2 regions of the Rhizobacter sp. P5_C2 genome follow, and region 2 is predicted to be linked to the other one. Evidence: predicted binding sites of a transcription regulator. Region 2 holds the regulator's gene; the other holds the start of a gene.
What was found. Region 2 encodes FliA, which starts transcription of late flagellar genes. Its sites were predicted from a motif close to CTAAAGTTTNNNNNNNNNNNGCCGNTA; they were not measured.
Positions count from the first base shown of each region.

Region 1 (15,778 bases), on a different contig from region 2:
GAGCGCGACACCGACAGCCCCAGCCCGGTGCCCAGCCCTTCCGGCTTGGTGGTGAAGAAGGTCTCGAACAACCGCGCGCGCACCTCGGGCGCCACGCCCGGGCCGGTGTCGACGACACGCAGCCACACGCGCGGCTCGCGGTCGGTGCGGCGCTGCTCGACGCCGGTGGCGACGTGCACGCGGCGCTCGCCGACCGTCAGCGTCAGCGCCTGCTGCGCATTGACCATCAGGTTCAGCACGATCTGCGAGATCTGGTCGCCGTCGCCCATCACGCTCGGCAGCTGCGGCGCCAGGTCGAGCTGCAGCGCGACGTTGTGGCTGCGGTAGGTGTAGCCCAACAGGTCGGCCGACGCGCGCACCAGGTCGTTCAATGCCACCGCGCCGCGCTGCGACGGCCGGCTGCGCGCCATGTTCAGGAAGGTGCGCACGATGCGCCCGCAGCGCTCGGCGGCCTCGCGGATGCGCCGCACGTCGTGCTGCAGGTCGGGCCGGTCCTCGCACTTCTCCTCGAGCAGCGTCGCGCGGCCCATCACGATCGCGAGCGGGTTGTTCAGTTCGTGCGCCACGCCGGCCAGCAGGCTGCCCATCGCGGTCAGGCGCTCGCCCTGGCGCAGCGCCTCGCGCTGGCGCTCGATCTGGCGCGCCGCGTCGTGGCGCTCGGACACGTCGGCGATCGACGCGGTGTAGAAGGCCGTGCCGCCGACATCGCTGCGCCACAGCACCATCTCGATCGGGAATTCGCTGCCGTCGGCGCGCAGCGCATGCAGCTCCATGCGCTGGCCGAGCACCCGCGCCGGGCCGCCGGCCTGCATGCGCCGCAGCCCCGCCTCGTGGGCCGCGCGGTGGCGCTCGGGCACGATCACCTCGCTGACCGGCCGCCCGACGACGTCGGCGCGCCGGCGCCCGAAGATGGTCTCGGCCGACGGGTTGAACTCGACGATGCGGCCGTCGGCGTCGGTGGAGATCAGCGCGGCCAGCGCATGGTCGACGATCGCCGACTTCAGCGCCTCGCTGGCGCGCAGCTGCTCCTGGCGCAGCGCGAGTTCTTCTTCGCCCAGCCGCAGGTCGGTGTGGTCGAGCCCGCACACCACCACCGCCTGCACCGGCCCGCCGCCCGGCGTGTACGGCACCAGCACCTGCTCGCGGTAGCGGCGGCCCTGCAGCTGGTAGTTGACCCAGCCCTGCAGGTGCAGCGATTCGCCGGCGAACAGCCGCTCGAAAATCGGCACGAAGCTGCGGTACACGCCGTCGTCGAGCACCTCGGACATGTGGCGGCCGATCACCCGCTCGGGCGGCAGGCCCATGAAGCGCAAGGCCTCGAGGTTGGCGTACAGGTAGCGGCCGTCGCGGCCGATCACCGCGACGCGGGTGTTGATGTGCTCCAGCAGCACGCCCATCAGCACCGGATCGAGCATCGGCAGCGAGGGTGGCTCCGCCCCCCAGCGCGTGTGCGACCAGTGCAGCTCCCGCTGGTCGTGGCCGACGTCGCCGTTCCCGCTCATGCCGCCGGTGCCGCGAACCCCAAGACCACGCGCCGCGTCTGCGCGGACTTCTTCTCGATCTTCGTGACGACCACCGCGCCGATGTCGGCCGTGTTCGCGACGTGCGTGCCGCCGCAGGGCTGCAGGTCGACGCCTTCGATCTCCAGCACCCGCACCCGGCCCAGGCCGCGCGGCGGCTGCACGCTCATGCTGCGCACCAGGCCGGGGTTGGCGTCCAGCTCGGCCTCGCTGATCCAGCGGTGGCGCACCGGGTGCGCGCCGGCCACCAGGCGGGCGAGGCCGGCGGTCAGCGCCGCCTTGTCGAGCGGGTCGGTCATGTGGAAATCGAGCCGGGCCGACTCGGCGGTGATCGAGCAGCCGTCGACCGGGTGCGGCACCAGCGCGCACAGCAGGTGCGTGGCGGTGTGGAAGCGCATGTGGCGCTCGCGGCGCGCACGGTCGATGCGGGCGGTGACCGGCTGGCCCACCGCCAGCGTCGCGAGCAGTGCCTCCTGCCCCGGTGCCGGCACATGGACGATCTCGCCGGGCGCCGCGCCCTTGCGGGTGTCGGCGATCTGCAGCACGCCGCCGTCGGCCAGCCGCAGCTCGCCGCGGTCGCCGGCCTGCCCGCCGCCGAGCGGGTAGAACACGGTGCGGTCGAGCTGCACGCCGGCCTCGTCGAGCGCGGTGATGCACGCCTCGCAGTCGTCGAGCGCAGCGTCTTCTCGGAACAGTTCTTCGGTGGTCATCGCGGGCATCCTGGCCGTTGGCGTGGCATCAAACCGGGTCGGTGATGAAGCGGCGCAGCACGTCGAAAGCCTCGTTCGGCTTCTCGCGCCAGGCCCCGTGGCCGATGCCGGGGAAAGAATGGAAATGCCGCCAGCGTTCCGGCAGCGCCGCGGCGATGTCCTGCGCGTCTTCGAGCGGGCACACCGGGTCGAGTTCGCCGGCCAGCACCAGCACCGGGCATTGCGCGGCAGCCAGCCCGGGCAGCAGGTTCATCTGCCGCTGCTCGCCGCGGATGAAGGCCTGCAGGATCTCCGGCGCGGTGAAGCGCCAGGGCGCGCTCTCGACGCGGCCGACCAGGCTCGGGTTGTACAGCGGCTTGCACACCCGCTGGTACACGGCATTGTTCTCGTCGTTCGGGTCGGCCCAGAAGCGCTCGGCCACCGCGCGCGCCTCGGCGCCGCCGAGCTGTTCGAACATCGCGAGCTTGCGCGGCATCGCCATGCTGCCGGCGGTGCTGGACAGGATCACCTTGGACGCATGCGCCGGATGGCGTGCGATGTAGCGCTGCGCGACGAAGCCGCCGAACGACTGGCCGAGCACGATCGGCTTGACGATGCCGAGCGCGTCGCACAGCCGCACCAGGTCGTCGGCCCAGGTGTCGAGCGTCCACTCCGACGGCGGGCGGCGGTCGCTCATGCCGTGGCCGCGGTGGTCGTAGTAGACGATCTGGGCCAGGTCGGCCAGGCGGGAGAAGACGGGCTTGAAGGCCACGTGGTCGAAACCCGGGCCGCCGTGCAGCAGCACGAGGCTGGGTTTTTCCCGCACACCGTTGCCGTCGGGAACGAGGCCGGGGCCTTCGACGTCGACGAACAGCCTCACACCGGGCTCGATCTGGATGCGCACGCGCTGGCCTTCGTTGTTCAACCAGGGGGCGATCTTGCCACGCCCGGCGGAGCGCGCGAGAAGCTAGCCGCCGTTGAGGAGGCGCTGCCGTTTTTGCGTTTGATCGATGTAGCGCTGCAGCGCGCGCGTGACGTCGCTGGCGGGGTTGACGATCTCGCAGCCGAGGCGCACGCCGCGCGAATCGGGGTTGATCGAGGTCACGTGCTGCAGGCGCAGCGCAACGTGGATCCGCGTGTCGACATCGAGGTCCATCTGCACGCCGTTCAGCACCACGCCGGCCGGCAGCGGCGGCACGTCGTCGGGCAGGAACAGCGCGCAGCCGCCGATGCTCACGTCGAGCACGCGCAGCGCGAGCGGCATCTCGTGGATGGCCGGGTGGCGCACGCGCGCCATCGGGGTGCTGCGCAGCAGCGGCCGCACGCGGAACCCGCTGCGGCGCTGGAAACGGAACAGCTCGCGCGGCATCGCGCAATTGAGCACGGCGTTGCGGCCGTTGTGCACCACCACCAGCCCGACCGCGTCGAACTGCAGCTTGATGCTGTCCAGGTAGGCGACCGCGACGGCATCGGCCGACTCGACCAGCGACTGCACCTGGTTGCTCTCGGCTTCGGCACTGAAGCCGATCACGCCGCGCACCGGATCGAACGACCACAGCGTGGTGGTGTAGGTCGCGCCGTCGCTGCCGTTCAGGTGGACGATCACGTTGCCGTCCTGCAAGCGCTTGAGCATCGCCAGCACCTCGGGCACGGCGGAGATGCGGAAGTCGTCCAGCCCGCCATGGGTGGCGGCCAGCGCATCGAGCGGCATCGGCATCGTGTCCAAGTTCGGCTCCGGCTCGGCGGGTCGGTGGATCAGGGGGTCAGTGGACGGTCTTCGGCTTGCCCGCCAGGATCGCGTCCAGGTCTTCGAGCCAGGGTTCGGCCAGGTGGCGGATCTCGGCGTCATTGACGAGGATGCGCTGCATGATGCGCGATTTCAACTGGGCTTCCTCGGAATCCAGCGGGCGCTGCGAGGCGGCATGCTTGAGCTGCGAGATCAGCACGGCGCAGGCGCCTTCGAGCTTGACCACGTGGTCCCAGTTGCCGACGCGGGCGGCTTCGAGCATGTCCTGGCTGGCGCGCTCGATGGCTTCGTAGTAGTTCAGCAGGGCCTTGTTCATGGGGTGGTCTCCGATGTCATGCGACCGGTCGATCTGGAAGTGCTTCATGGTGTGCGGTCCGGTGGTCAGGCGGCGCTTCAGGCAGCCGTCTTGATGTCGATCTGGGCCCACGCGCTGCGCAGGGGCTCGATCAGCGAGACGCATTCGTCGAGGGCCGCCTCGTCGCTGTGCCGGTTGGCCTGGGTCAGGCGCAAGGTCATGTAGGCGTACAGGTCGTTCAGCTGGGCCGCGAGCGCGCCGCCTTCCTTCAGGTTCAGGCCGGCCTTCAGGCCTTCGTCGACGATGCGCACCGCGCGGCTGATGGCGCGGCCCTTCTCTTCGATGTTCTTGTTGCGGATGGCGCCGCGCGCCTGGGCGATGCAATCGATCAGCCCGTCGAACAGCATCGAGATCAGCTGGTGCGGCGATGCGCCGTCGACCTTGGTGCCGACCTGCACCGCCTGGTAGGCATTGCTGCGGCCGCCGAAGGGCGATGCGGAGTAGTCGGATCCGAACATGTTGTTGGCCTTGTGCGTGACTGGATGCACTGTTTATCGGCCCGCCCTTCGCCGCCTTTAGGCTGCACAAGGGGGGTGAAACAGGGTCCATTTCAACCTCAAGTGTGAAGGGATGTTGCAGGCACCTGCGCCAGTGAAAACACCGTTCGGACTGAGGTATCGAAGGCCTGCTTGATGCCTGCACCGCATCGGGCCTTCGATACCTCAGTCCGAACGGTGTTTCATGGGTTCGGCCAAACGTCGCCCCTGCGGGGTTCCAGCGTCAGCCGGTGCTTTTATTCCAGTTGGCGATCTGCTGCGTGATGTACGTGCTGAGCGTGTTCAGCCCCGCCATCTTCGTGTCGAGCGCGGTGTACTGGGCACGCAGGCGCTTCTCGGTGGCCGTCATCCGGTCGGTGATGTTGTCCTGCCGTTCCTGGTTGTCCTTCAGCGAGCTGTTCAGCCCGGTGGTGCGGGCGGCCAGCGAGCCGTCGGTGCCCAGCACCTGGTCGCCCAGCGCGCGCAGCTTCTGCGCGAAGCCGTCGTTGGCCGAGTCGACGGTGTCGCTGTTGGCGAACGCCTTCTTCATCTCGGTCAGGTTGCCCAGGGCGCTGGTCAGCTTGGTGTCGCTGATCTTCAGCGTGCCGTCGGTCTGGATCTCCAGCCCGATCGAGGACAACGTCGGGAACGCGCTCGAAGCGGAGCCGGTCCCGGTCAGCATCGAGCGCAGCTGGCGCTGCAGCGACACCGCGGTGCTGTCGCCCTGCAGCGTGCCGGCCGTCTTGGTGGCGTCGTCGTACTTGGTCTGCGTCTTCAGCAGCGACGCGAGGCCGTTGTAGGCGGCCGTGAAGTTCGTCAGCGCGCTCTTGATCGAGGTGTTGTCCTGCGCGACGCTGACCTGCACGTCGCCGGTGGTGACCTTCTGCAGGTTCATCGTCAGGCCCTGCACCACGTCGTTCAGCGTGTTGCTCGCCGACGTGATCTCCAGCCCGTTGATCTTCGCCTTCGCGTCGGAGGCGGTCTGCGTGCGCGTCATCGCGGCACTGCCGTCGGTCGCGTCGTACGCGAACGCCGACGGGCCGCTGCCGCTGGCCGTCACCCGGAAGCCGTTGTCGACGCCGGTGGAGGACGATGACAGCACCAGCCGCGCGCCGCTCGAATCGGTGACGATGGAAGCCGACACGCCGCCGGCGGCGGCATTGATCTTGTCGCGCACGTCGGCCAGCGTGTCGGTCGCGCTGATCGCGATGTTCATCGAATTGATGGTCGCGCGGGCCTTGAAGCCCGGCTCGGTCACGTCCCAGCTGCCGACGTCGATCGTCAGCCCGCCTTCACCGACGACGGTGCTGCTGGAGGCAAAACTGGTGCTCGCCACCGACTGCGCGGCGGCCAGCTTCGACACGCTGACGGCATAGTTGCCGGCCGCGGCGCTGGAGCCGCTGGAGACGGTGATCGACGACGCATCGGCCGAGCTGGCCGTCGTCGCGCCCCAGGTCGCGGACCGGGTCAGCGCCTGCGCGGCGTCGCGGAAGCTCGACACCGCGGATTGGATCGATCCGTACGCGGAGATCTTGGTCTGGACCTTCGTCGCTTCGGTCTGCAATTGCGCGACCGGCAGCTTTTCGACCGCCATCAACTTCGTGATGATCGATTCGACGTCGAGGCCGCTGCCTATGCCTGCTGATGTAACTGATGCCATGACCGTGACCTTTCGGAAGAGTGGACGGCAAGCGGAGGAGGCCTCGCTGCCACAGTCCTAAAAGAGGAAGGGCTCCCCCAAAGGGGAATCCGATATCGCGTGTATCGGAATCACAGTCGGCAACTTGAGGCCCGGGGTGCGACTTTTTTCGCTCTTTTTATGCCGCGACCGACAGGCGGGTCATCAACCCTTCAGCAGCTGCAGCACCTGCTGCGGCAGCTGGTTGGCTTGCGCCACCATCGCGTTGCCGGCCTGTTGCAGGATCTGCGCCCGGCTCATCGCGGCGGTTTCCGCGGCGAAGTCGGCATCCATGATCCGGCTGCGGGCGGCCGATTGGTTCTCGACGTTGGTCTGCAGGTTCGAGATCACCGAATCGAAGCGTGACTGGCTCGCACCGTAGGTGGCACGCGTGTCGTTCACCAGGTTCAGCGCCTGGTCGATGCTGTCGATCACGGTCGCCAGCGCGGTCGAATCGGTCGTGCTGTCGATCACGGTCGTCGCGGCGGTCACCGCGGTGATCGAGGCATCGACGGTCATGTCGACGGTGTTGATGTCGATCGTGTCGTTGACCGTCGTGTTGGCGCCGACCTGGAAGGTCTGGACGCCGGTCGACGCGAGAATCGGCTGGCCGTTGAACGTGGTGCCGGCGAGCACGCGGCCGATTTCGGCCGACAGCTGCTGGAATTCCTTGTTCAGCGAATCCTTGTCGCTGCCGCTGTTGGTCGAGTTGCGGGCCTGCACCGACAGTTCGCGCATCCGTTGCAGCGCGTCACCCACCTTGGCCAGCGCGCCTTCAGCGGTCTGCGCCAGCGAGATGCCGTCGTTGGCATTGCGGATCGCGACATTCATGCCGCGCACTTGCGCGTTCATGCGTTCGGCGATCGCGAGGCCCGCGGCGTCGTCCTTCGCGGAGTTGACCCGCAAACCGGACGACAGGCGCTGCATCGAGACGGCCAGCGCGGACTGGGAAGAATTCAGGTTTCGTTGCGCGTTCAGCGAAACGATGTTCGTGTTGATGGTTTGTGGCATGAAGCACTCCTCAAGAATCAATGACTCCCGGCGAAATGCGCCGGCGCTTGCCGCAGGGGGGTAATGCCCTGCGTCAGACCCGGCGCGAATCACCGTTGGCCACCGACATGAAAGGTGTGCTGTTGCACACCGCCCCGTCAGCATCCTTCAGTGGATCCGGACCGCAGATCCCGGGCGAGGAACCTGTGGAAGTGATTGTTCCGAGAACTGGAGTGGGGTTAAACCGGGAAATGAGCCGGTTCGACCCGCCTTTTCATCCGCCAAACGAGAAGGCCCCGCCCGGTTTCCCGGGCGGGGCCTTGAAGAAGCGAGCCTGGCGGCTTACTTCAGCAGCGACAGCACTTGCTGCGGCAGCTGGTTGGCTTGCGCCACCATCGCCGTGCCGGCCTGCTGCAGGATCTGGGCACGCGACAGGTTCGACGTTTCAGACGCGAAGTCGGCGTCGGTGATGCGGCTCTTGGCAGCCGACTGGTTCTCGACCGAGGTCTGCAGGTTCGAGATCACCGAGTCGAAGCGGTTCTGCGCCGCACCGTACATGGCGCGCTCGCTGTTGACCTTGTCGATCGCGCCGTCGATGTTGTCGATCACGGTCTTCAGCGCGGCCGAGTCGGTCGTGCTGTCGATGACGACGGTGCCGGCCGTCACGGCGGTGATGCTGGCATCACCCGTCATGTCGGTCGTCGTCACGGTGATGACGTCGTTGGTCGTGGTGTTGGCACCGATCTGGAAGTCCTTCGCGCCGGCGCTGGCGCCGATGATCGCGATGCCGTTGAAGGTCGTGCCGCCCAGGACGCGCTTGATTTCCGACGACAGCTGCTGGAATTCCTTGTCCAGCGAATCCTTGTCGCTGGAACCGTTGGTGCCGTTACGGGCTTGCACGGCGAGTTCACGCATGCGTTGCAGCGAATCGCCGACCTTGCCCAGCGCGCCTTCAGCGGTCTGCGCCAGCGAGATGCCGTCGTTGGCATTGCGGATCGCGACGTTCATGCCGCGGACCTGGGCGCCCATGCGCTCCGAGATCGCCAGGCCGGCGGCGTCGTCCTTGGCGCTGTTGACGCGCAGGCCGGAAGACAGGCGCTGCATCGAGGTGGCCAGGGCGTTTTGGGTGGTCGACAGATTGCGTTGTGCGTTCAGCGACGTGACGTTGGTGTTGACTGACATGCTCATTTGAAATACTCCAATAACGGTTGAACTGAGACCCGGCATGAGCGCCGGCATTGCCTCGGCAGATGCGTATCTACCTTCGATCCTCTTCTGCCTAAACGGCGGCACACCGAGATGTGCCGCTTGCTGCGCCCGGCTGGTCTGCCGGACCCCGGCGCCGTTGTTGCGTCGCCGTTGGAGGCTTTATCGGACCGCCACTTTCGGGACTTGAGTCCGTGCTTCCAAAATTTCTGCGGGATCCCCCGAACAAAGGGGTGGGAGCCCGCCTTCTATCTGCATTCGCGGCGAAAACTTGAGGGGCCACGAAGACGTTTCAGAGTGTGTCAAGCAGCGAACTGGCGGGCATCTGCGGTGCATCTCCGGGCCTTCGCCGACGGGGTACTTCCTAGAATTTCAGGCACCCTTTCATGGGGCGTGCCCACGCGCGCCATCACGATGCAGACCAAAACCCACAAGCCCGCCAAGACCCGCCCTGCCCTCGTCCCGCCGTTCGCGCGGACCGCGCAGCGCGACTGGGAAGAGGGCCTGGTCCACGCGAAGGCGGGCGATTGGGCGAAGGCCGAGCACGCCTTCCACCGCGCCAGCGAGCGCAGCCCGCGCGACACCGTCTACCTGCTCAACCTCGCCCGCGCGCAGATGAAGAACGGCGCGCACGACAAGGCGCTGCAGAGCGCGCAGTCGGCGCTCACGCTGAAGCCCGACGATGCGCTGGCCCGCATGATCGCGGCCGACTGCCTGAGCGCGCAGCACCGCTACCAGGAAGCCGCGAACTGCCTGCAGCAGCAGCCCGAGCAGACGCCGCGCAGCGCCGAGTACTACCAGAACCTCGGCGAAGCCCTGTTCAATGCCGGGCAGCACCAGGCCGCAATCGCCGCGCTGTTCGAGGCGCTGTCGCGCAATGTCGATCACGCGCTGTCGCACTACCGACTCGGCCTGGCGTTCAACGCGCTGGGCATGAAGCAGGAAGCGACCGAATGCTTTCGCACCGCACTGATCCTCGGTCTGGGCGGCGGCGACCTGGCCGCGCAAGGGCTGCTCGCCTTCGTCGAGCGCGAGCTGTGCCGCTGGCAGAACGCGCAGGCCGACGTGGCCGCGCTGCAGCGCCTGGCCGCTGCGCTGCCCGATGACGCGGCCAGCTGGGCATCGGTCTTCGCGCAGGTCACGGTCACCGACGACCCCGTCATCCAGCGCCGCGTCGCGCGCTCGTGCTGGCGCTTCCAGACGCGCCGCGTCGAGGCCTTCGCCCCCGTGGCCCCGCGCCCGCTGCCCGCACGGCTGCGCGTGGGCTTCGTATCGGCCGATTTCCACCAGCACGCCACCGCCATCCTGATGGCCGAGGTGTTCGAGAAACTCGACCGCAGCCGCTTCGACATCACCCTTTATTCGCACGGCCCGGACGACGGCAGCCCGATGCGTGCGCGCCTGCGCGCCGCCGCCCGCTTCGTCGATGTGGCCCGGCGCAGCGACCTGGAGGTCGCGCAGCAGGTGCGGCACGACGCGGTCGATGTGCTGGTCGACCTGAAGGGGCATACGCGCGACGGGCGGCTCGCGATCTTCGCCCACCGCGCCGCGCCGGTGCAGCTCAGTTTCCTCGGTTTCCCCGGCACGACCGGGGCGACGCCGGCCGACGGCATCGACTACTTCGTCGGCGATGCGATCGTCTCGCCGCTCGCGCACGCCGGGCACTTCAGCGAGAAGCTCGCGCTGATGCCCGGCTGCTACCAGCCGAACGACCGCCAGCGCCCGCTGCCCGGCCCGTACAGCCGCGCGCAGGCCGGCCTGCCGGAAGAGGCGCTGGTGCTGTGCGGCTTCAACCAGCCGTTCAAGCTGTCGCCCGAGGTGTTCGACGTCTGGTGCCGCCTGCTGCACCGCCTGCCCGGTGCCGTGCTGTGGCTGCTGCAATGGAACGACCACTCGCCGGCGCAACTGCGCGCCGAGGCCGCCGCGCGCGGCATCGACCCGCAGCGCCTGGTGTTCGCGCCGAAGATCGGCCTGCGCGAGCACCTGAGCCGCCTCGCGCTCGCCGATCTCTTCATCGACACCTGGCCTTGCAACGGCCACACCACCGCCAGCGACGCGCTGTGGGCCGGCGTGCCGGTCGTCACCTATGCCGGCGAGACCTTCGCATCGCGCGTGGCCGCCAGCCTGCTCGATGCCGTCGGCCTGCCGCAACTGGCCTGCGCGACGGTGGCCGACTACGAGGCCCGTATCTTCGAGCTGGCCGGCGACGCCCCGGCGCGCCAGGCCTTGCACCAGCACCTGGTGGCCGCGCGCGACACCGCGCCGCTGTTCGACAGCGAGACCTGGACCCGCGATTTCGGGCGCCTGCTGTGGGCAGCGGCCGAGCGCTGGTCGCAGGGGCTGCCGCCTGACCACATCGTCCTCGCCGCCGAGAATCCGCAAGGAGCCCGCGCATGAATGCCCTGCCCGCCATCCACCTGTGCATCGTCCAGCCCGCGGGCTACGTGCATTCGCTCGGCTTCCTCGACCAGGCGCGCTACTTCCGCCACCAGTTCCGCCGCATGGGCGCGGAGGTGAGCCTCGCGAAGAACCGGCTGCGCCATGACGCGGTCAACCTGGTGTTCGGTGCCCACCTCGGCTTCGACGCCACGCTGCGCGAGCGCCACACCTGCATGTTCGTGAACCTCGAGCAGCTGGGCCGCGACGGCGCACCGGTCGGCGACGACTACCTGAAGCTGCTCGCCGGCTCGGCGGTCATCGAGTACGACGCCGACAACATCGCTGCCTACACGAGCCATGCCGACGACGTGCCGGTGTTCCCGCTGCTGTTCGCGCCCTACCTGAAGCCGGCGCAGGCCGTGCCGCTGGAGGATCGCCCGATCGACCTGCTGTTCATCGGCAGCATGAACCCGCGCCGGCTCGAGATGCTCCAGCGCATCGAGGCGAGCGGCCGGCGCGTCGCGAAGTTCGACCACCCGCTGTACGGGCCCGAGCGCGACGAGGTGATCCTGCAGGCCAAGGCGGTGGTCAACTTGCACTTCTACCCGACCAGCCGCTTCGAGCAGGCACGCGTGTCGCACTGCCTGTCGCTGGGCACGCCGGTGCTGTCCGAACGCCGGCCGCAGACCCGCCCGCACGAGGCCTTCGAGGACTGCGTCAGCTGGTTCGACGAAGCCAGCCTGGAGCAGGTGTTCGGCCAGCACTTCGGCACGCCGGCGTTCTTCGACGAGGCGCGCGCGCAGCTGCAGCGCTTCGAGGCCAGCGACCCGATCGAGGCCTATGCCGACATCCTGGCCTTCGCCGCCGGCTACGCCCGCGTGCACCAGGAGCGCCGGCCGCAGACGCCGTGGCAGCCGGCTCGCATCAACCTCGGCTCGGGCAAGGACTACAAGCCGGGCTGGCTGAACATCGACATCCTCGACCGCGCCCAGCCCGACCTGGTGCTCGACCTCGGCCAGCCGGTGCAATGGCCGCACCGCGCGAGCTCGTCGTACGGCGGCGAGATGCTGCTGGACGCCGGCAGCGTCGACCTGATTTTCGCGAACAACGTGCTCGAGCACGTGCCCGACCTGCCGACGCTGATGGGCAACTGCCTGGCGCTGCTGAAGACCGGTGGCCAGTTCATCATCGAGGTGCCGTACGAGCACGCGGCGACCGCCTGGCAGGACCCGACCCACCTGCGCGCGCTGAACGAGAAGTCGTGGCTCTACTACACCGACTGGTTCTGGTACCTCGGCTGGTTCGAGCACCGCTTCCAGCTGGCGCAGTTCCACTACCTCGACGACGCACTGCGCGAATGCCCGAAGGAGCGCGCCGCCTTCATGCGCGTCGTGCTGGTCAAGGTGGAAACCTCGCTGCGCGAACGCACCACCGCCCGGGTGATGCGGGCCGATTTCGCGCTGCCGGACGACCTGTCCGAGAGCTATGCGGCCGATCTGGCAGCCATTTCGGCCTGAACGACCCCTCCCCCGTCCTCGAGAGACCGCCCAGGCGGTCTTTTTTTTGTTCTGTGACAAGCACTTGCGTTCGGGCGTCAGCTTCCCTGGCAGCCGTGTAGGAATTTGCCTGACAGGGGGCATGGAAAAAGCTGGACTCAAGCCACAGAACTGACCTGATGTTTGGGTCCAGATCGCTTCTTCACAATCCGTTCCACGTTGAGACAAGTAGCAAGCAAACCGCAACACACACAGAGGAACGAGACATGAACGCCGACCAAATCCTGACCGAAATCCGTGAAGCCAACCTGTCGTACCTGATGCTGGCGCAGAGCCTGATCCGCAGCGACCGCGAGCAAGCCCTGTACCGCCTGGGCATCAGCGACGAAAGCGCATCGCTGATCGGCCTGCTGACGCCGGCGCAGATGATGAAGGTGGCTGCGAGCAACACGCTGCTGTGCCGCTTCCGCATGGACGACGACCTGGTCTGGGGCCTGCTGACCAACCATGGCAAGACTGCTTCGAACGACACGACGAGCCGCCTGCACGCCAGCATCCTGATGGCCGGCCGCCACCACGAAGCCGCCTGAGTTTCGCGACCGCCGCAGCCGACACACACCACAAGATTCCGGAGAGAGACATGACCCGCACCAAGAGCATCCTGACCGAAGCCAAGCAGATCGATCGCGCTGTCACGCTGATCAACCTGGGTGCCCGCCTGCAGGTGCTGGAGTCTGAAACCGACCTGTCCTACGAGCGCCTGCTGCGCTTGTACAAGGAAGTCTCCGGCAAGTCGCCGAGCAAGGGCCAACTGCCCTTCTCCACCGACTGGTTCATGACCTGGCAACCGAACATTCATGCCTCTCTGTTCCTGAACATCCACGAATACCTGAACAAGGTGGCCGTGATGGACGAGATCGACGTCGTCATCAAGGCTTACCAGCTGTACTCCGAGCAGACCCAGGCGCAGGGCCTGGAAGCGCTGCTCTCGGTGACCCGTGCGTGGCGCCTGGTCAAGTTCGTCGACAACGGCATGTTGACGATGACCAAGTGCTCGAAGTGCGGCGGCCATTTCGTCAGCCACCCGCACGAGATTTCGAAGCATTACGTGTGCGGCCTGTGCAACCCGCCGGCGCGTGCCGGCAAGGGCAAGGCCACTGGCGGCATCCAGATGCATTGAACGGCTTGTGCGCTCAAGTCGACCGCAAGTTGGTCGATAACCTCTCAACGATTTCTGTTCCCTGGGTAGTGTGAGTTAGCGACTTTTGTTTTCTTGATCTCCTCCTGGCGCTGAAAAGTGCTTTCAACGGGTCCTTCGGGGCCCGTTTTTCTTTGTCAAGTGATCGACGACCCCGGATTGGCATCCGGGCTACGACGATGCGAAGCGAGTCGCGTGGAGGGCAACAATCCCAATCAAGGGGCGATGTGCAGCGGGGTGGCCGTGTTATCCGCAGCGGGCCAGAACGAACCGCATGGTGTTGCATTCAGGCTCTTTGCTTTGGTTACTTTCATTTGAGCCCCAATGAAAGTGACTCGCCCGCCGGGGCGAGACCCGGCAATGCCACGCAGTGCAGAAGCCCCTCGCGCAGCGAGAGAAGCAATTTCCCAGCGCTGTTCGAGCGATTGCCGAACCCCCGCCACGCCCACACTCAAGTGACTGGGATGAGGGCCGATAACGGTCCGAGACCGCGCCGACAGGTGCACCCCCCAAAAACACGGAACAGCCTGGAACATGTTCGTCCTCATCGGTTACGCGGTTGCCCTCGGGTGCATCTTCGGCGCCTATGTCCTGCACGGCGGGAACATGGGCGTGATCATCCACGCGCTGCCGACCGAGCTGATGGCGATCCTGGGCGGCTCGCTCGGCGCCTTCGTCGTGAACAACCAGCCGAAGGTGCTGAAGGCCACACTGGCCGCCCTGCCGGCGCTGCTGAAGGGCTCGAAGTACTCGAAGGCCCGCTACATGGAGCTGCTCGCGCTGCTCTACGACATCCTGCAGAAGGCGCGCAAGGAAGGCCTGATGTCGATCGAGAACGACGTCGAGCGCCCGCACGAATCGGCCCTCTTCAAGAAATACGCGACCGTGGGCAACGACCACCACGTGGTCGAGTTCATCACCGACTACCTGCGCATGATGGTCTCGGGCAACCTGAACGCCCACGAGATCGAGAGCCTGATGGACAGCGAGATCGACACCCACCACCACGAGGCGCATGCGCCCGCCGCGGCGATCGCCCGGCTGGCCGGCGCGCTGCCGGCCTTCGGCATCGTCGCCGCGGTGCTGGGCGTGGTCAACACGATGGGCTCGGTGGGCCAGCCGCCCGCGATCCTCGGCGGCATGATCGGCTCGGCGCTGGTCGGCACCTTCCTCGGCATCCTGCTGGCCTATGCGGTCGCGGAGCCGCTGGCCGGGCTGATGGAACAGAAGAACGACGAGAACGGCAAGGAGCTGCAGTGCATCAAGACCACGCTGCTCGCGAGCATGCAGGGCTATGCGCCGCAGGTGGCGGTGGAGTTCGGCCGCAAGGTGCTGTATTCCGCCGACCGCCCGACCTTCGCCGAGCTCGAAGGCCACGTGAAGGGCAAGAAGTGAAGGACGCTCTGTAATGGCCGGCGATTCGAAGAAGCTGCAGCCGATCATCATCAAGCGCATCAAGAAGGGCGGCCACGGCGCCCATGGCGGTGCGTGGAAGATCGCCTATGCCGACTTCGTGACGGCGATGATGGCGTTCTTCCTGCTGATGTGGCTGCTCGGCTCGACCACCGAGGGCGACAAGAAGGGCATCGCCGACTATTTCCAGGCGCCGCTGAAGGTGGCGTTGCTGAGCGGCGGCAGCGGCTCGGGCGATTCGTCGCACGTGATCAAGGGCGGCGGCACCGACCTCACCCGCAGCGGCGGCCAGGTCAAGCGCGGCGACACCGCATCGCGCAGCACCATCAACCTGGCCGCCGTCAAGGCCGAGCAGCGCCAGGCCGAGGCCCAACGCCTGCAGGCGCTGAAGCAGCATGTGGAAGACGTGCTGGCCGGCAACCCGAAGCTGGCCGCGCTGAAGTCGCAGATCCGGCTCGACATGACGCCGGACGGCCTGCGCATCCAGATCGTCGATGACCAGAACCGGCCGATGTTCGACAGCGGCAGCGCCCTCGTCAAACCCTACATGCGCGAACTGCTGCACGAGATCGGCAGCGTGCTGGCCGAGGTACCGAACCGGCTGACGCTCGAAGGCCACACCGATGCCGCG
Region 1 is NZ_JBFULV010000067.1:15,731-31,508, reverse strand. Features, by position in the region: gene ACXJLU_RS22425 (hybrid sensor histidine kinase/response regulator) at 1-1,502, opposite strand, end outside; gene ACXJLU_RS22420 (alanyl-tRNA editing protein) at 1,499-2,230, opposite strand; gene ACXJLU_RS22415 (alpha/beta fold hydrolase) at 2,259-3,134, opposite strand; gene ACXJLU_RS22410 (flagellar brake protein) at 3,177-3,926, opposite strand; gene ACXJLU_RS22405 (flagellar protein FliT) at 3,973-4,272, opposite strand; gene fliS (flagellar export chaperone FliS) at 4,350-4,769, opposite strand; gene fliD (flagellar filament capping protein FliD) at 5,032-6,447, opposite strand; gene ACXJLU_RS22390 (flagellin N-terminal helical domain-containing protein) at 6,631-7,476, opposite strand; gene ACXJLU_RS22385 (flagellin domain-containing protein) at 7,798-8,643, opposite strand; gene ACXJLU_RS22380 (O-linked N-acetylglucosamine transferase, SPINDLY family protein) at 9,076-11,058, shown strand; gene ACXJLU_RS22375 (class I SAM-dependent methyltransferase) at 11,055-12,557, shown strand; gene flhD (flagellar transcriptional regulator FlhD) at 12,803-13,126, shown strand; gene flhC (flagellar transcriptional regulator FlhC) at 13,177-13,716, shown strand; gene motA (flagellar motor stator protein MotA) at 14,269-15,129, shown strand; gene motB (flagellar motor protein MotB) at 15,143-15,778, shown strand, end outside.
Region 1: motA (flagellar motor stator protein MotA) is a predicted target of FliA. The motif match lies at 14,185-14,211, and genes of this name have one in related genera.

Region 2 (14,020 bases):
AGGTTGAACGAGCTGCTGCCGTCGGCGTTCCTGATTTCGTGCCGGCCCCAGCCGGATTCATGCGCCGCCTGCGCGACCATGAAGGTCGCCGGGATGCCGGTCTCGGCCTCGGCCGCCTTCGCGGCACTGTCGTGCAGCTTCAGGAAGCCGACCTGGCGCTCCTTGCCCTGCAGCGCGGCCGGCAGCGGCGCGGTGCCGGTCTGGCCGGTGGCGGCCACCGTCTGCGCCGAGGCCGCGTCCTTGGCCATGTTGGCCAGCGGCTCGCCGAGCTGGCGCTCCAGGTGCTTCGCGATCATCTCCGACAACCCGCCCGGGCGGCCGCTCAGCGATTGCGCGAGCTGCGTGTCCAGCAGCTCGGTGCCCATCTGCGTGCCGGAGTTCTCCAGCATCCCCGAACTGAGCGTCGCCTGCCGCATGCTCTTCATCAGCTGCTGCATGAAGATGCCCTCGAACTGCTTCGCGGTCTCCTTGATCGCGGCCTTCGGGTCCTTCGAGGCGGCATAGCGCAGCGCGTCGACACCCTTGGTGTCGCTCGCCAGGCTCTGGCTCTGCAGGCCGGGTTGGGTCGGGTTGATCGCCATCAGATCACCTCGAGTTCAGCGTTGAGGGCACCGGCGCTTTTCATCGCCTGCAGGATCGCCAGCAGGTCCATCGGCGTCGCGCCGAGCGCGCTCAGCGCCTTCACCACGTCGGCCAGCTTCGCGCTCGCCGGCAGCTGGATCAGTGCGCCGGCCTCCTGCTTGATCGTGATGTCGGCCTTCTCCTTCGCAACGGTGCTGCCGCCGCTGGAGAACGGCGTTGGCTGGCTGATCACCGGCGTCGTGCTGATCGTCACCGACAGGTTGCCGTGCGCGACCGCGCAGGCGCTGAGCGTGACGGTCTGGTTCATCACCACCGAGCCGGTGCGCGCATTGATCACCACCTTGGCGGCCGGCGCGGCCAATTCCACCGGCAGGTTCTCGATGTCGGCCAGGAAGCCCACGCGCGCATCGGGCGAGGCCGGCATGCGCACGCGCACGACGCGGCCGTCGATCGCGTGCGCGGTGTCGGCGCCCATCTTCGCGTTGATCGTGCGCGCCACTTCGCGTGCGGTGCTGAAGTCGCTGGCGTTCAGGTCGAGCTGCAGGAATTCGCCCTGGTTCAGCGGCGTGGCCACCGCGCGTTCGACCGTCGCGCCCTCGGGCACGCGGCCGGCACTCAGGTGGTTGATCTGCACCTTGGAGCCGGCCGCCGAGGCGCCGGCGCCGCCGACGATCAGGTTGCCCTGCGCGAGCGCGTAGATCTGGCCGTCGGCGCCTTTCAGCGGCGTCGCGATCAGCGTGCCGCCGCGCAGCGACTTGGCATTGCCCATCGACGAGACGTTGATGTCGATCGTCTGGCCGGGCTGCGCGAACGGCGGCAACTGCGCCGTCACCATCACCGCGGCGACGTTCTTGACCTGCATCGTGGTGCCTGGCGGCACGGTGACGCCCATCTGCTGCAGCAGCGCGTTCAGGCTCTGCTGCGTGAAGGGGGTGGAGGTGGTCTGGTCGCCGGTGCCGTCGAGGCCGACGACGAGGCCGTAGCCGACCAGCTGGTTGGCGCGCACGCCTTGCACGGCGGCGACTTCCTTGATGCGGGCCGCCTGCGAGGGCATCGGCCACCACAGTGCCGCGCTGGACGCGACGACCGTCAGGCTGATCAGCAGCCGCAGGAGCTTTTCGGTGACGGTGGTGTGGTTGGTTTGCATATCGGCTTCATCGCAGGATGAAACCGATTCTGAGCAAACTTAAATGGGCAGAACGTTCAAAAAGAACCGCCCGAGCCAGCCTATTCCGTTCGCATCGGCCTGCGCGCCACGGCCGCGGTGCTCGATGCGCACGTTGGCGATCTGCGCCGACGCGACGCTGTTGCCCGGCTGGATCGCCCGCGGGTCGACCTGGCCCGAGAAACGCAGCACGTCGACGTTCTGGTTCACGCCGATCTGCTTCTCGCCGGCCACCACCAGGTGCCCGTTCGACAGGACTTCCGTCACGGTCGCGGTGATGATGCCGGAGAAGTCGTTGGTGTTCTCGGTGCTGCCCTTGCCGGCGAAGGTGTTCGACGAGTTGCCGGCGGCATTCGAGCGCAGCAGCGCATTCGGGTTCACCAGCGGCAGCGCGCTGACGCCGGCGGCGACGGCGCCGCTCTTGTCGATCGTGCTGGTGCTCTTCTGGCTGGCCGAGACTTTTTCCACGATCTGCACCGTCAGCGTGTCGCCGACGAGCCGGGCGCGGTAGTCCTCGAACAACGGCCGGTACTGGCCCGACTGGAAGATCGAGCCGTTGTTGACCGACGGTGCCGCGATCGCCTCCGGACGCGCGCGCGTCGGCTCGGCCACGTCGACCTTGGGCAGCGGATAGAGCGTGCTGCAGCCGGCGAGCAGGGCCGGCGCGGCCAGGAGGGCAAGTCTCTTCATGACGGTCTTTACAGTTGGCTCAGTTTCTGGAGCATCTGGTCGGAGGTGGTGATGGCCTTCGAGTTCAGCTCGTAGGCGCGCTGGGTCTGGATCATCGAGACCAGCTCCTCGACCGGGTTGACGTTGGACGTCTCGACGAAGCCCTGCTGCACCAAGCCCAGGCCGTTCAGCCCCGGCGTGCCGGCGCTCGGCGTGCCGGACGCCGCCGTCTCGGTGAACAGGTTCTGCCCCTTGGGCTCGAGGCCGGCCGGGTTGATGAAGTTGGTCAGCTGCATCTGGCCGACGGTCTGCGGCGCCGACTGGCCCGGCAGCGTCACCGTGACGGTGCCGTCGTTGCCGATGCTCACGCTCTGCGCGTTGGCCGGGATCGTGATGCCGGGCTGCACGGTGTAGCCGTTGTTCGTCACCAGCTTGCCGGTCGCGTCGACCTGGAACGAGCCGTCGCGGGTGTACGCGTTGGTGCCGTCGGGCATCTGGATCTCGAAGAAGCCGCTGCCGCGCACCGCCACGTCCAGCGTGTTGCCGCTCTGCTGCAGGTTGCCCTGGCTGAAGCTGCGCGAGGTCGCGACCGCGCGCGTGCCCAGCCCGACCTGGTAGCCGGTGGGCAGCGTGGTCTGCTCGCTGCTGTTGGAGCCGGCCTGGCGCAGGTTCTGGTACATCAGGTCCTCGAACACCACGTGCGACTTCTTGTAGCCGTTGGTGGCCGAGTTGGCGAGGTTGTGCGAGATGGCGTCCAGCTGGGCCTGCTGGGCCTCCATGCCGGACTTGGCCGTCCACAGTGAATTCAACATGGTGGGGTTCCTTCAGGTTCGGTGGAGGTCAATTCATCGACAGCAGCTGCGCGGCGGCTTTCTCGTCGCCCTCCGCGGTCTGCAGCATCTTCATTTGCGATTCGAACTGGCGCGCCGCGGCGATCATCGACACCATGGTCTCGATCGGGCTGACGTTCGAGCCTTCGAGCGCGCCGTCCTGCACGCGGGCATTCGGGTCGGCCTGCAGGTCGCCGCCGGCAGAGCGGAACAGGCCGTCGGTGCCGCGTTCGAGCGGCGTGTCTTCGGTGGCGGTCACCAGCTTCAGCTTGCCGACCGCGGTGATCTTGCCGTCGATGCCCTTGGCGCTGACGGTGCCGTCGGCGCCGATCGAGATCTCGGTGTTGGCCGGCACCTGGATCGGGCCGCCGTCGCCGAGCGCCGGCAGGCCGCTGCGCGTGGTCAGCGTGCCGTCGGCGCTGATGTCGAGCGAGCCGCCGCGGGTGTAGCCCTCGGTGCCGTCGAGTGCCTGCACCGACAGCCAGCTGTTGCCCTTCACCGCCACGTCGAGGTTGCGGCCGGTGGCCGTGACCGGGCCCGGCGTCGCGTCGTAGCCGGGCGTGGTCTCGAGCGCATAGACGCGGGTGCTGGCGCCACTGCCCAGCACCGGCACCGCGCGGAACGCCGCCAGCTCGGACTTGAAGCCCGGCGTGGACGCGTTCGCGAGGTTGTGCGACAGCGTGTCCTGGCGCTGCATCATGGCCTTCGCGCCCGACATCGACAGGTAGATCATGCGGTCCATGGCAGCTCCTCAGCTCGCTGGGTGGTTCGCGTGTCGATCAGCGCAGGTTGACCAGCGTCTGCAACACCTGGTCCTGCGTCTTGATGGTCTGCGCGTTGGCCTGGTAGGTGCGTTGCGCGGTCATCATGTTGACGAGCTCGGCGGTCAGGTCGACGTTCGATTCCTCGAGCGCGCCCGACTGCAGCACGCCCATGTTGCCTTCCGACGGAACGCCCAGGATCGGGTCGCCCGACTCGTAGCTGCGCATCCAGTTGTTGCCGCCCATCGGCTTCAGGCCTTGCGCGTTGCGGAAGTTCGCGAGCTCCATCTGGCCGGCCGGCTTGGACTGGCCGTTCGAGTAGGTCGCCATCACGATGCCGTTGTCCTCGATCGACAGGCCCGACAGCTGGCCCGGCGCGTAGCCGTCCTGCTTCAGGTCGGTCACGCCGAAGCCGGCGCCGTACTGCGTCGCGCTGCCCAGGTTGAGCTGCACGCCGGGGATCGCCAGCGTCTCGGCACCGGCGGCGTTCGTGGTCGCCGGGATGTCGAGCGTCACCGCGCCCACCGGGGCGGTCGGGTTGCCGCCGTTGGTCGGGAACTGCAGCGTCGTGACCGGGGCCGGGTCGCCGGCGCCGTCGACCGCCAGCGAGGTGCCGTTGGCCGTCACGTAGACGTTCCACTGGTCGGTGCCGGCCTTCTGGAAGTAGTAGGTCAGCGCGACGTCCTGGCCCTTCGCGTCGTAGACGGTCAGCGAGGTCGCGTTGTTGTAGGTCTTCGCGTCCGTCAGGTTGATCTGCGGCGTGGTCGCCGGCAGCGTGGTGGCGGCACGCGAATCGAGGTTCATCTCGAGCGTGATTTCCTTCGTCGCGGCCGGGTCGATGCCGGCGGTGGGCAGTTGCAGCGGCACGGCCTGGCCGGGCTGGATGGTGCCGGTGCCGTCGGCCTTGTAGCCCATCAGCTTGAGCCCGCCGTTGCTGACGATGAAGCCGTCCTTGTTGACCTGGAACTGGCCGTTGCGCGAGTACACCGTGGTGCCGTTGTCGTTCAGCTGGAAGAAACCCGAGCCGTTGATCGCGACGTCGAGCGAGCTCTCGGTGGTGGTGATGCTGCCCTGCGTGAACTGCTGCGTCACCGCCGCCAGGTTCACGCCGATGCCGATGTTGTTGGCACCCGAGCCGTTCATCGCGGCGGCGTACATGTCGCCGAACTCGGCGCGCGAGGCCTTGGCGCCGAAGGTGTTGGCGTTGGCGACGTTGTTGCCGATGACTTCGAGGTTCTTGCTCGAAGCGTTCAGACCGGAGAGACCTTGCTGGAAGCCCATGGTGGTGTCCTTCTTAGTTGAATGCCTTGACCTGGTCGTAGGTGACGCCGCCGGCCTTCTCGAGGTCCAGCACCAGGGTGTTGTTGGCCGTGCTGATCGCGTTGACCTTGTCACGCATCAGTGCGGTGCTCTTGAGGGTGTTGGCCCCGCTCATCGCGGTCACCTTGAAGGTGATGCCGCTGGTGTTGTCGTAGGCGCCGGCGTCCCACTCGAAGGTGTTCATCCCGCTGCTCTGCGCGCCGAGGTTCAGCGTCTGCAGCGTCTGGCCGGCGGCGTTCTGCACCTCGACCTTCACGTTGTCGGCGGCCGCATCGATCTGGAAGCCGCCCGTGCCGACCTTGTCGGCGATGTCCATCTTGTTGCCCGGCACGATCACCTCGCGGCCGACCAGCGAGGCGCCCTGCACCGCCTGCATCTGCAGGAACTGGGTCGACAGGCCGCCGACCGTGCCGTTCAGCTTCTCGATGCCGCTGACGGTGTTGATCTGCGCGATCTGGCTGGTGACCTGCGCGTTGTCCATCGGGTTCAGCGGGTCCTGGTTCTGCATCTGCGCGACCAGCAGCTTCAGGAAGCGCTCCGAGCTTTCGGCCGCGGTGGTGGCGCTGGTGTCGGTGGACGACTTCGTGTTCAGCGCGGCGTAGTTGTTGGTGACGGTGTCGACGGCCATGGGGTGCTTTCGTGGTCAGGCAGGCTCACTGGCCCATCTGCAGTGTTTTCATCAGCAAGGTCTTGGCGGTGTTCATTACCTCGACGTTGTTCTGGTACGAGCGCGAGGCCGAGATCATGTTGACCATCTCCTCGACCGCGTTGACGTTGCTGTACGTGACGTAGCCCTCGGCATCGGCCTGCGGGTGCTTCGGGTCGTGCACCTTGCGGCCGGGGGTCTGGTCCTCGGTGATCGTGCTCACCTTCACGCCGGCCGCCGCGGGGCCGCCGGGTTGGCCGAGCTGGCCCATCATTTCGGTCTGGAACGTGACCTGCCGCGCCTTGTAGGCCTGGCCATCGGGGCCGGCCACGGTGTCGACGTTGGCGAGGTTCGACGCCACCACGTTCAGGCGCTGCGACTGCGCGCTGACCGCGCTGCCGGAGACATTGAAGATCTGGAACATGCTCATCATTGCCCCTTGATCGCTTCGAGCATCGTGCGCACGTTGGCGTTGATGAAGCGCAGCGTCGCTTCGTAGTGCACCGAGTTGTCGGCGAAGTTGGCGCGCTCGCGGTCCATGTCGACCGTGTTGCGGTCGAGGTTGGTCTGGCTGGGGGTCGCGTACAGCAGGTTCGATTCGGCGCGCGCGCCGGTCAGGCCGCTGTCGATGCCGATGTGGCCGGCCTGCGTGGTGGTCGGCACGGCCGCGCTCTGCTGGCTGCCGGTGGCTTCGCGCAGCGCCTGGGCGAAGTTCATGTCGCGGGCGACGTAGCCCGGCGTGTCGGCGTTCGCGATGTTGCTGGCGATCAGACGCTGGCGCTCCGAGCGCAGCGCAAGCGCCGAGCCTTGGAAGTCGAGCGAGTTGGTCAGGGTGTTCAGCATGGCGGCGTTTCCTTTCGGTCCGTGGCCTCGGTGGGTGCCGAGGCCATGGGCGATGTGAAAGGATTGTGGGCAGCGCCTTCTGAAACATAAGCGGGAATAGCGGCCGGTTTGTCCGCCATTTCGGACGCTTGCCCACGGCAGCACGCTCCTACAGTCGAGACGTGAACAAAGCCCCTGCCCTTGTTGCCTTCATCGCTTTCGTCGCCTGCGTGGCGATGGGCGGCGCCGCCTTTGCGGCCGGGGCGGCAGCGCCCGCTGCGTCATCACCGTTGGAACAGCAGGCGCTCAGCTTCGTGCAGGCCCAGCTCGGCAACAACCCGGCGCTGCCGGGCCGTGTCGAGGTCGTCGCCGGACCGATGGATGCGCGCTTGCGCCTCGCGCCCTGCCAGCAGGTCCAGGCTTATCTGACGCCGAACACCCGGCTTTGGGGCAAGACCCGGGTCGGGCTGCGCTGCACCCAGGGTGCGACGCCGTGGAACATCTACCTGCCGGTGACCGTCAAGGTCTGGGGCAAGGCGCTGGTCATGAACCAGGCGATGCCGGGCGGCCAGGTGCTGGCGGCCGGCGATGTCCGGGAGACCGAGGTCGACCTCGCCGAAGAGGCCAGCCCGGCGCTGACGGACGCCTCGGCGCTGGTCGGGCGCGTGCTGGCCCGCTCGGTGTCGGTCGGCCAGGGCGTGCGCCAGGCCACGCTGAAGGCCCGGCAATGGTTCGCCCCGGGCGACACCGTGCGCATCCGGGCCGTCGGCGACGGCTACGCAGTGGCGGGCTCGGGCGAAGCAGTGACCGCTGGCATCGAGGGCCAGCCGGCGCGCGTGCGCACCGAAAGCGGCCGTCTCGTGACGGGTGTCGCGGTCGCGGAACACCAGTTGGAACTCGCATTGTGAAAAACCGTCCCAGGGTCAACAATTCGGGCGATAGCCCTCAAGTCGCCAACGGGCGGGCCGATACACCGTGCATGTTGAAAGGCCGGGCCCAGTGTCCCGACCCAAGGAGTCCTTCATGAGCATCAAGATCGGCAATCACGCAGAAGCTGCGGCCCCCACCCAGGCGGTCGGCAGCACCACGCAAAAGCAAGGGACGACCGCCAAGCCCACCGAACAGGCCACCCCGGCTGTCGGCGCCGCGGCCCCCGAAGCCAGCACCACCGTTTCGCTGTCGAGCGCGGCGTCGTCGCTGACCGGCGCGGGTTCGGCCTCGGCCGATTTCGACGCCGACAAGGTCAAGCGCATTTCCGACGCGATCGACAACGGCAGCTTCAAGGTCAATCCGGAAGCCATCGCCGACAAGCTGATCGCCAACGCCCGGGAAGTGCTGGGCCACTGATCGTTCAGCGGTTCGGCTTTCTGTCTCGGTCTCTGTCTCGATTTCTTCAACGGCCCCTGGCCACCCGTTCGTCATGCAGCAGCCGGTGATTCCCGCGTACGAAACCTCGCCCGAACTCGAGGCCACCCTCGGCGCGGTCGAGACGCAACTCGCCTCATTGGGCGAGGCGCTTCGCACGCGCGACAGCGCGGCGATCGACCTGCATGCGACCGAACTGCACCGCTCGCTGGCGCGCGCGGTCGATCATTTCACCCGCGCGGCCCGCAGCGGCCCGGTGCCCACCCCGTTGCGCGAGCGCCTGGCGCTGGCCGGCGGCCTGGTGGCGGCACAGCGCGAATCGCTGGCGCGTGCCACTGCGGCGCTCGATCGCGCGATCGACGTGCTGATGCCGCGCGAGCGGCCGGCGGCGGTGTATTCCGCGAACGGCCCTGCCGACCGCGGCAGCCGCGGGTTCGTCCAGGCCTGATTCATGTTCAGCGCGCCTTGAACGGCGCCTGATACAGCCACACCGGCCGCCCATCCGGGCAGATGTGCCGTGCCACCGGGCGCAGTTCCTGCGCCTCGAACTCCAGACTCGCCATCCACGCCCCCGGGCGCATCTCCGTCTGCGCCTTCGCGACGGCGCGCGGCATGCTCTCCGGCCGCTGGAACAGGTAGACCAGCTCGTAGCCGGACCAATCGGCCTTCCAGATGTCGCCGCGCACCACGCGCGCCGGGATGCGCCGCAGCCGGCAGCGCAGGCCGCACAGCAGCCTGACGGGCCAGCTCCATTCGATGCCGTCGAGCAGCGCCCGCGGATACGCCGCGTGCAACTCCCGCATCCCGTCGCCCAGCCCGCAGCCGGCATCGAGCACGCGTGCGCCATCGGGCAGCGGCAGGAGCGCCGACAGCCCACGCAGCGCACCGCGCGGCGTCGGGAAGACCGGCGCATCGCGCCAGGCGTGAACGGGGTAGAGGGCAAGCAGCGCGCCCATCGGCAGCAGCCACGCCCAGGCGGGCAATGCCCCGGCGAGGCCTGACGCCAGCAACGACAGCGGGAAACCGAGTGCGACGAAGATCCGGCGCCAGCGCGTGGCCGCCACGATCGGCAGCAGTGCGAGCAAACCGCCGAGCGCGGTGGCCAGCAGCAGCGCGACGCCGAGCGGCACGGCCGCGCGCTGCAGCCCGAGGAAGAGCGCCCAGGCCAAGGCCCAGGCGAGCAGAGCGGGCAGCGGCCAGATCATGCGGCGAACTCTCCTTCGTGAAGGCAGGACGATACCAAGCCGTCGAAACCGAGGCGCTCATCGAGTCCCCGCCCTCTGAACAAACGAACCTTGCGTGGATCGATTTCGCTCGGGATGTCACTCACCTGATCTCCAGCGGATTCAGCTTGTTCAATCAGACGTTTGGTCACTGCCGAGATCCAGGCAAAGGGAGATTGAAATGCAGATTCCCTCGTTCAATCTTCAGCCAGGAACCAGGCCATGTTTCGTTGTTTCAAGTCGCCCCGCTCACGCACAGTCGCCAAAGATGATGAAAAACAAGCGCAGGCGCCAATTCATTCGCGCAAAAATGAAAAATTGAAACGCGAGGCAGCGCTCACGGTCAGGACAGCCTTCGAAACCAGCACATCCAGCGAGACCGATGGCACCCAGAGTCAACGATCCGCAACGGTGAAAGCTGCTTCGGCCATTGCCGCCCCCATCAGCCAGGTCATCAACGGTGCCACTGTAAAAATCCTGGACAAACTCATCGCTGAGCAGCCAGAGGAACAGGATCCCGTCAATTTCATCAAATCGGTTCAGCAGCTGTCAGAAGATGAATTCACTGCATTGCTCGAATACTCGGGGAAAAAGTTGTCACCCGACGTTTCCGGTTCTTCCCCGATAGATCGCAGGAAGGGGGATTTTCTGCGCCAGATCTTGCCGAAAGGCAAGCAGATTTATCGCCTGCCAATCACCGCCACCTATCTTCACTATCTCCTCTTGAGGGATTCATCTCTTGAGCTGAGCGCCGAGAGAATCGGCCCCCTCAGCAGGGGAGATCTCACTGCAGTATCCAATTTCATGCGTGATCTGGAGAAGCGCATGCACCCGATCAAGCTGAATCTGGGAGGGCAGAAAAATTTGGGCGATCGCGAGGCGAAATCAATTTGCGAATCGCTGAGCCATGCCCGCCACAGAGACGTCGAACTCAATCTCAGCAACACCGGGTTGAGCCGGCAGGATCGCGTGGCGTTTGAGAGTCTTCTTGCGCTCGACATCACAAGAATAATGCTGGAAGGCAACGGCTTGACAGATCAGGATTGGCTCTGGAAGGCCATTTACAGCAAAACCAGCCTTCATCCCAAGCACATATACCTGGGAAGCATGAGTTTAGACGGCGACACCAAGGAAAATATCGACCGACTCAACGGCGAGAAATGCCGGGTTCACGTCGACAAGCAATAGATCAGAAGTTGAACGCCACCCGCACCCCACCCCAATGCCGCCCCTGCACCGTGATCGGTGCGGCGGCTTCCTTCAGCAGCACGAATTGCCCGCCGCCCATGTCGCGGCGGTAGGTCTGCAGCAGGAACGGGCGCTGGTTGCGCGCGGAAGCGAGCCCGGTGCGGTCGTTGAAGATGCGGCGGTAGCGGCTGTTGACCGTGTCCCAGGCCAGGTCGCCGCGCTGCGGGTGGCAGTACTTCTTGTTGTGCGTCGCCACGTAGCCGTTGCGGTCGACCGCGATGCAGAACACCACCTTCGGGCTCAGCGTCAGCACGCGCTCCTGCACCTGCGGGAACAGCCTGTCCGCCAGCTCGATGAACTTGGTCGCGTGCTGCGCCGGGTTGGTGCCCGGCAGCGGCCTGTAGGCTTCGTCGAACAGGTCGGCCGGCGAGATCGTGCGGGTGCGCAGCGAATCCTCGAGCAGCTTGCCGATCTGCGCGGCCGCTTCCATCGCGGCCTGGATGAACGGCGTGTCTTCGGTCTCGATGCCGCATTCGGCCACCAGCTCGATCAGGTGCTCCGACACCTTCAAAAAGGCCTCGCTGCGGCGCATCGCGTTGTCGAGCGCCGCGGTGGTCTGCTGGATCTCCGACTGCATCACGCCCATCTGCAGGTTGACGCCGCCGCAGATCTCGCGGCTTTGCGTCGCCGCGGCAGTGATGCTCGCGACCCCGGCCTCCACATCGGCCAGCGCCTTGTGGAAACCGCCTTGACTGATTTCGCCCGGCTTGGCCTGGATCTCGCGCGACAAGGCCCCGATGCGCGTGTCGAGCACGCCCACGGTGCTCATGATCGCCTTCGACGACCCCTCGACCTTCGAGGCCAGGTCCTTCACCGCATCGGCCACCACGCCGAAACCGCGCCCGGCCTCGCCGGCGCGCTTGGCCTCGACCGAGGCGTTGAACGCCACCAGCCGCGTCTGCAGCGCGATCTGCGTGATCTCGCTGGCGGCCGCGGCCACCTCGCGCAGCGTGTCGACGATGCCGGCCACCTCGGTGCCGACCGCTTCGACCGCCTCACGCGCACGCCCGACCGCATCGAGGCTGCCGGCCGTGACATCGCCGATCGCCTGCTGCGCCCGCGTGACCTCGCTCAGCTGGCTGACCAGCGCGACGACGGCCTGCGCCTGGCGGGCCGACACCTTGCTGGCGTCGTCGAGCAGCCCGCGCACCTCGGCCGCATCACGGCCGACGCTGGACGCCTGCTTGCCGATCGACTGCACCGCGGCCCGCAGGTCGGGCTCGCCGGCTGCTGCAGTCACGACGGGCTCGATCGGCTCGTTGGGCGACTGCTCGCGTCCCTTCCTGAACATTGCAAACATGGTGTCTCGGTCTCGGTGATCACCACTCGCGCAGCTTGACGCGCAAGCGGGCGATGGACTGGCTGTGTAGCTGGCAGACGCGCGATTCGGTCACCTTCAGCACGGCCGCGATTTCCTTCAGGTTCATGTCGTGCTCGTAGTACATGCTCATCACGTACTGCTCGCGCTCCGGCAACGTCTTGATGCCGTCGACCAGGGCCTGGCGCATGCGCTGGTCCTGCAGCTGCGCAAGCGGGTTGATCCCTTCGTCGGCCACGTGCCGGTCGAGGAAATCATTGTCGCCATCGTCGCCCGACATGTCCTCCAGGTAAACCAGCTGGGTGCCGCGCACCTTGCCAAGGAGTTCCTGGTATTCGGGCAGCGTGATGCCCATCTCGCGGGCGATCTCGCTTTCGGCAGGCGCGCGGCCGAGCTTCTGCTCGAGCTTGTGCACCGCCGATTCGATGGTGCGCTGCTGCTTGCGCGTGCCGCGCGACAGGTAGTCGTTGCCGCGCAGCTCGTCGAGCATCGCGCCGCGGATGCGCTGCGTCGCGAAGGTCTCGAACTGCACGCCCTGCGCCGCGTCGAAGCGGCTCAGCGCGTCGGTCAGCCCGATCATGCCGACCTGGATCAGGTCGTCGATCTCGACGTTGGCAGGCAGCTTCGCGATCATCTGGTGAGCGAGGCGCCGCACCAGCGAGCTGTACTGCTTGAGCATCGAGTTAACGTCGAGTTGGCCTTTGGCGGTATACATGGGGTCAGCTCCGGGGGAATTCAGTTCAGGGCCTGCTGCGCGAAATCGCGACGCACCGGAAAGCCGGTGGCATAGGCAACTTCAGCGGCGGCAGGCTGCAGCACGTCACGGGCCCAGCGGCGCAGGGCCGGGGTGGGCGGGTCGTTGACGTCGGACGCGGGATCGACGTGCATCCAGTCGCGCAGCACGGCGCCCAGGAAGCCATCGGCACAGGAAGCGATCTGCTGCGCGATGCGTTCGGCGCGCGGCGAATGGGGGGCGGCGCCGAGCAGCAGGTCGTGCACCATCAGGCCGGCGCGCTGCGTCAGCAGCTTCATCGCGGCGTAGGCATGGGTCACGCTGGCCGGGCGGTCGTCGGCCAGCAGCAGCGGGCGGGCCTCGCTGCGCATGAACAGCCGGCACAGGTCGGTCTCGGTGGCATGCACCAGCACCACGTCGGCATGCGGCGCGGCATCGGCTGCGGCCTGCAGGAAGTTGGCGGTGCTGCCGTGCGCATCCACATAGCGGATCGGCAGGCCGCGCGCGGCGAGGTACGACACCTGGTGCGACAGCGGCTCGACGCAACCGGTCAGGCCGACGGCCGTCAGCTCGGCCGGGGCCGGCGCGCGGTCCGAGGCGTCGATCACCAGCACGTGCGCGCCGAGCTCGCCGAAGGCGGTGCACAGGCGCTCCAGCATCACGCCGCCGAACGCCATGTTCGGGTTGGCCACCACCGGCACGAAACGCACGCGCGTCTGGCCGAACAGCTGGCGCAGGCCGTGGGCCTGGTCTTGCGGGAACGAGGAGTCGAAGGCGTCGTGCATGGGGCGCTGAGGACGAGGCTAGGGGGGCTGTTCGTGTTTGATCGAACGATCGATCAGGCGTGCAGCGAGCCGCGCGTGCGCAGCGCCGGCTGGCGCGCCGTGAAGATCAGGTTCACGTCGTCGGCATCCATGCGGTAGGCGGTGCCGGTGTTGGCCCGCAGTGCGCGATGCACCAGCGCGTGGGCCGACAGGCGGTGCCAGTCTTCGGGGACGCGCTGGCCGTTGGCGACGCCGACGACCTTCAGCTTGTGGCGGATCAGCGCGTCGAGCGCCGGGGCCAGCTTGACGGCTTCGTCGAGCTTCGAGAGCACGATGCCTTTGCAGGCGGCGGCGCGGTACGACACCATCACGTCCTCGATGGTCTCGCCCTGTGCCGCGGCGTTGACGACCAGCAGCTTCTGGATCGAGCGGTGGGCCAGCATGTCGAGCAGCTCGCGGGTGCGGCTGTCGCGCTGCGCCATGCCGGCGGTGTCGATCAGCACCATCTTCTTGGCCGCCAGCAGTTCCAGCAGGTCTTCGAGCGAGGCGCGGTCGTGCGCGGTGTGCACCGGCA
Region 2 is NZ_JBFULV010000103.1:971-14,990, reverse strand. Features, by position in the region: gene flgJ (flagellar assembly peptidoglycan hydrolase FlgJ) at 1-581, opposite strand, end outside; gene ACXJLU_RS27055 (flagellar basal body P-ring protein FlgI) at 581-1,729, opposite strand; gene ACXJLU_RS27050 (flagellar basal body L-ring protein FlgH) at 1,769-2,437, opposite strand; gene flgG (flagellar basal-body rod protein FlgG) at 2,446-3,228, opposite strand; gene flgF (flagellar basal-body rod protein FlgF) at 3,257-3,988, opposite strand; gene flgE (flagellar hook protein FlgE) at 4,026-5,288, opposite strand; gene ACXJLU_RS27030 (flagellar hook assembly protein FlgD) at 5,302-5,955, opposite strand; gene flgC (flagellar basal body rod protein FlgC) at 5,981-6,403, opposite strand; gene flgB (flagellar basal body rod protein FlgB) at 6,403-6,816, opposite strand; gene flgA (flagellar basal body P-ring formation chaperone FlgA) at 6,978-7,703, shown strand; gene flgM (flagellar biosynthesis anti-sigma factor FlgM) at 7,819-8,142, shown strand; gene ACXJLU_RS27005 (hypothetical protein) at 8,216-8,608, shown strand; gene ACXJLU_RS27000 (class I SAM-dependent methyltransferase) at 8,616-9,365, opposite strand; gene ACXJLU_RS26995 (hypothetical protein) at 9,362-9,535, opposite strand; gene ACXJLU_RS26990 (hypothetical protein) at 9,606-10,571, shown strand; gene ACXJLU_RS26985 (methyl-accepting chemotaxis protein) at 10,573-11,931, opposite strand; gene ACXJLU_RS26980 (RNA polymerase sigma factor FliA) at 11,951-12,664, opposite strand; gene ACXJLU_RS26975 (MinD/ParA family ATP-binding protein) at 12,685-13,467, opposite strand; partial or broken gene flhF (flagellar biosynthesis GTPase FlhF) at 13,521-14,020, opposite strand, start outside.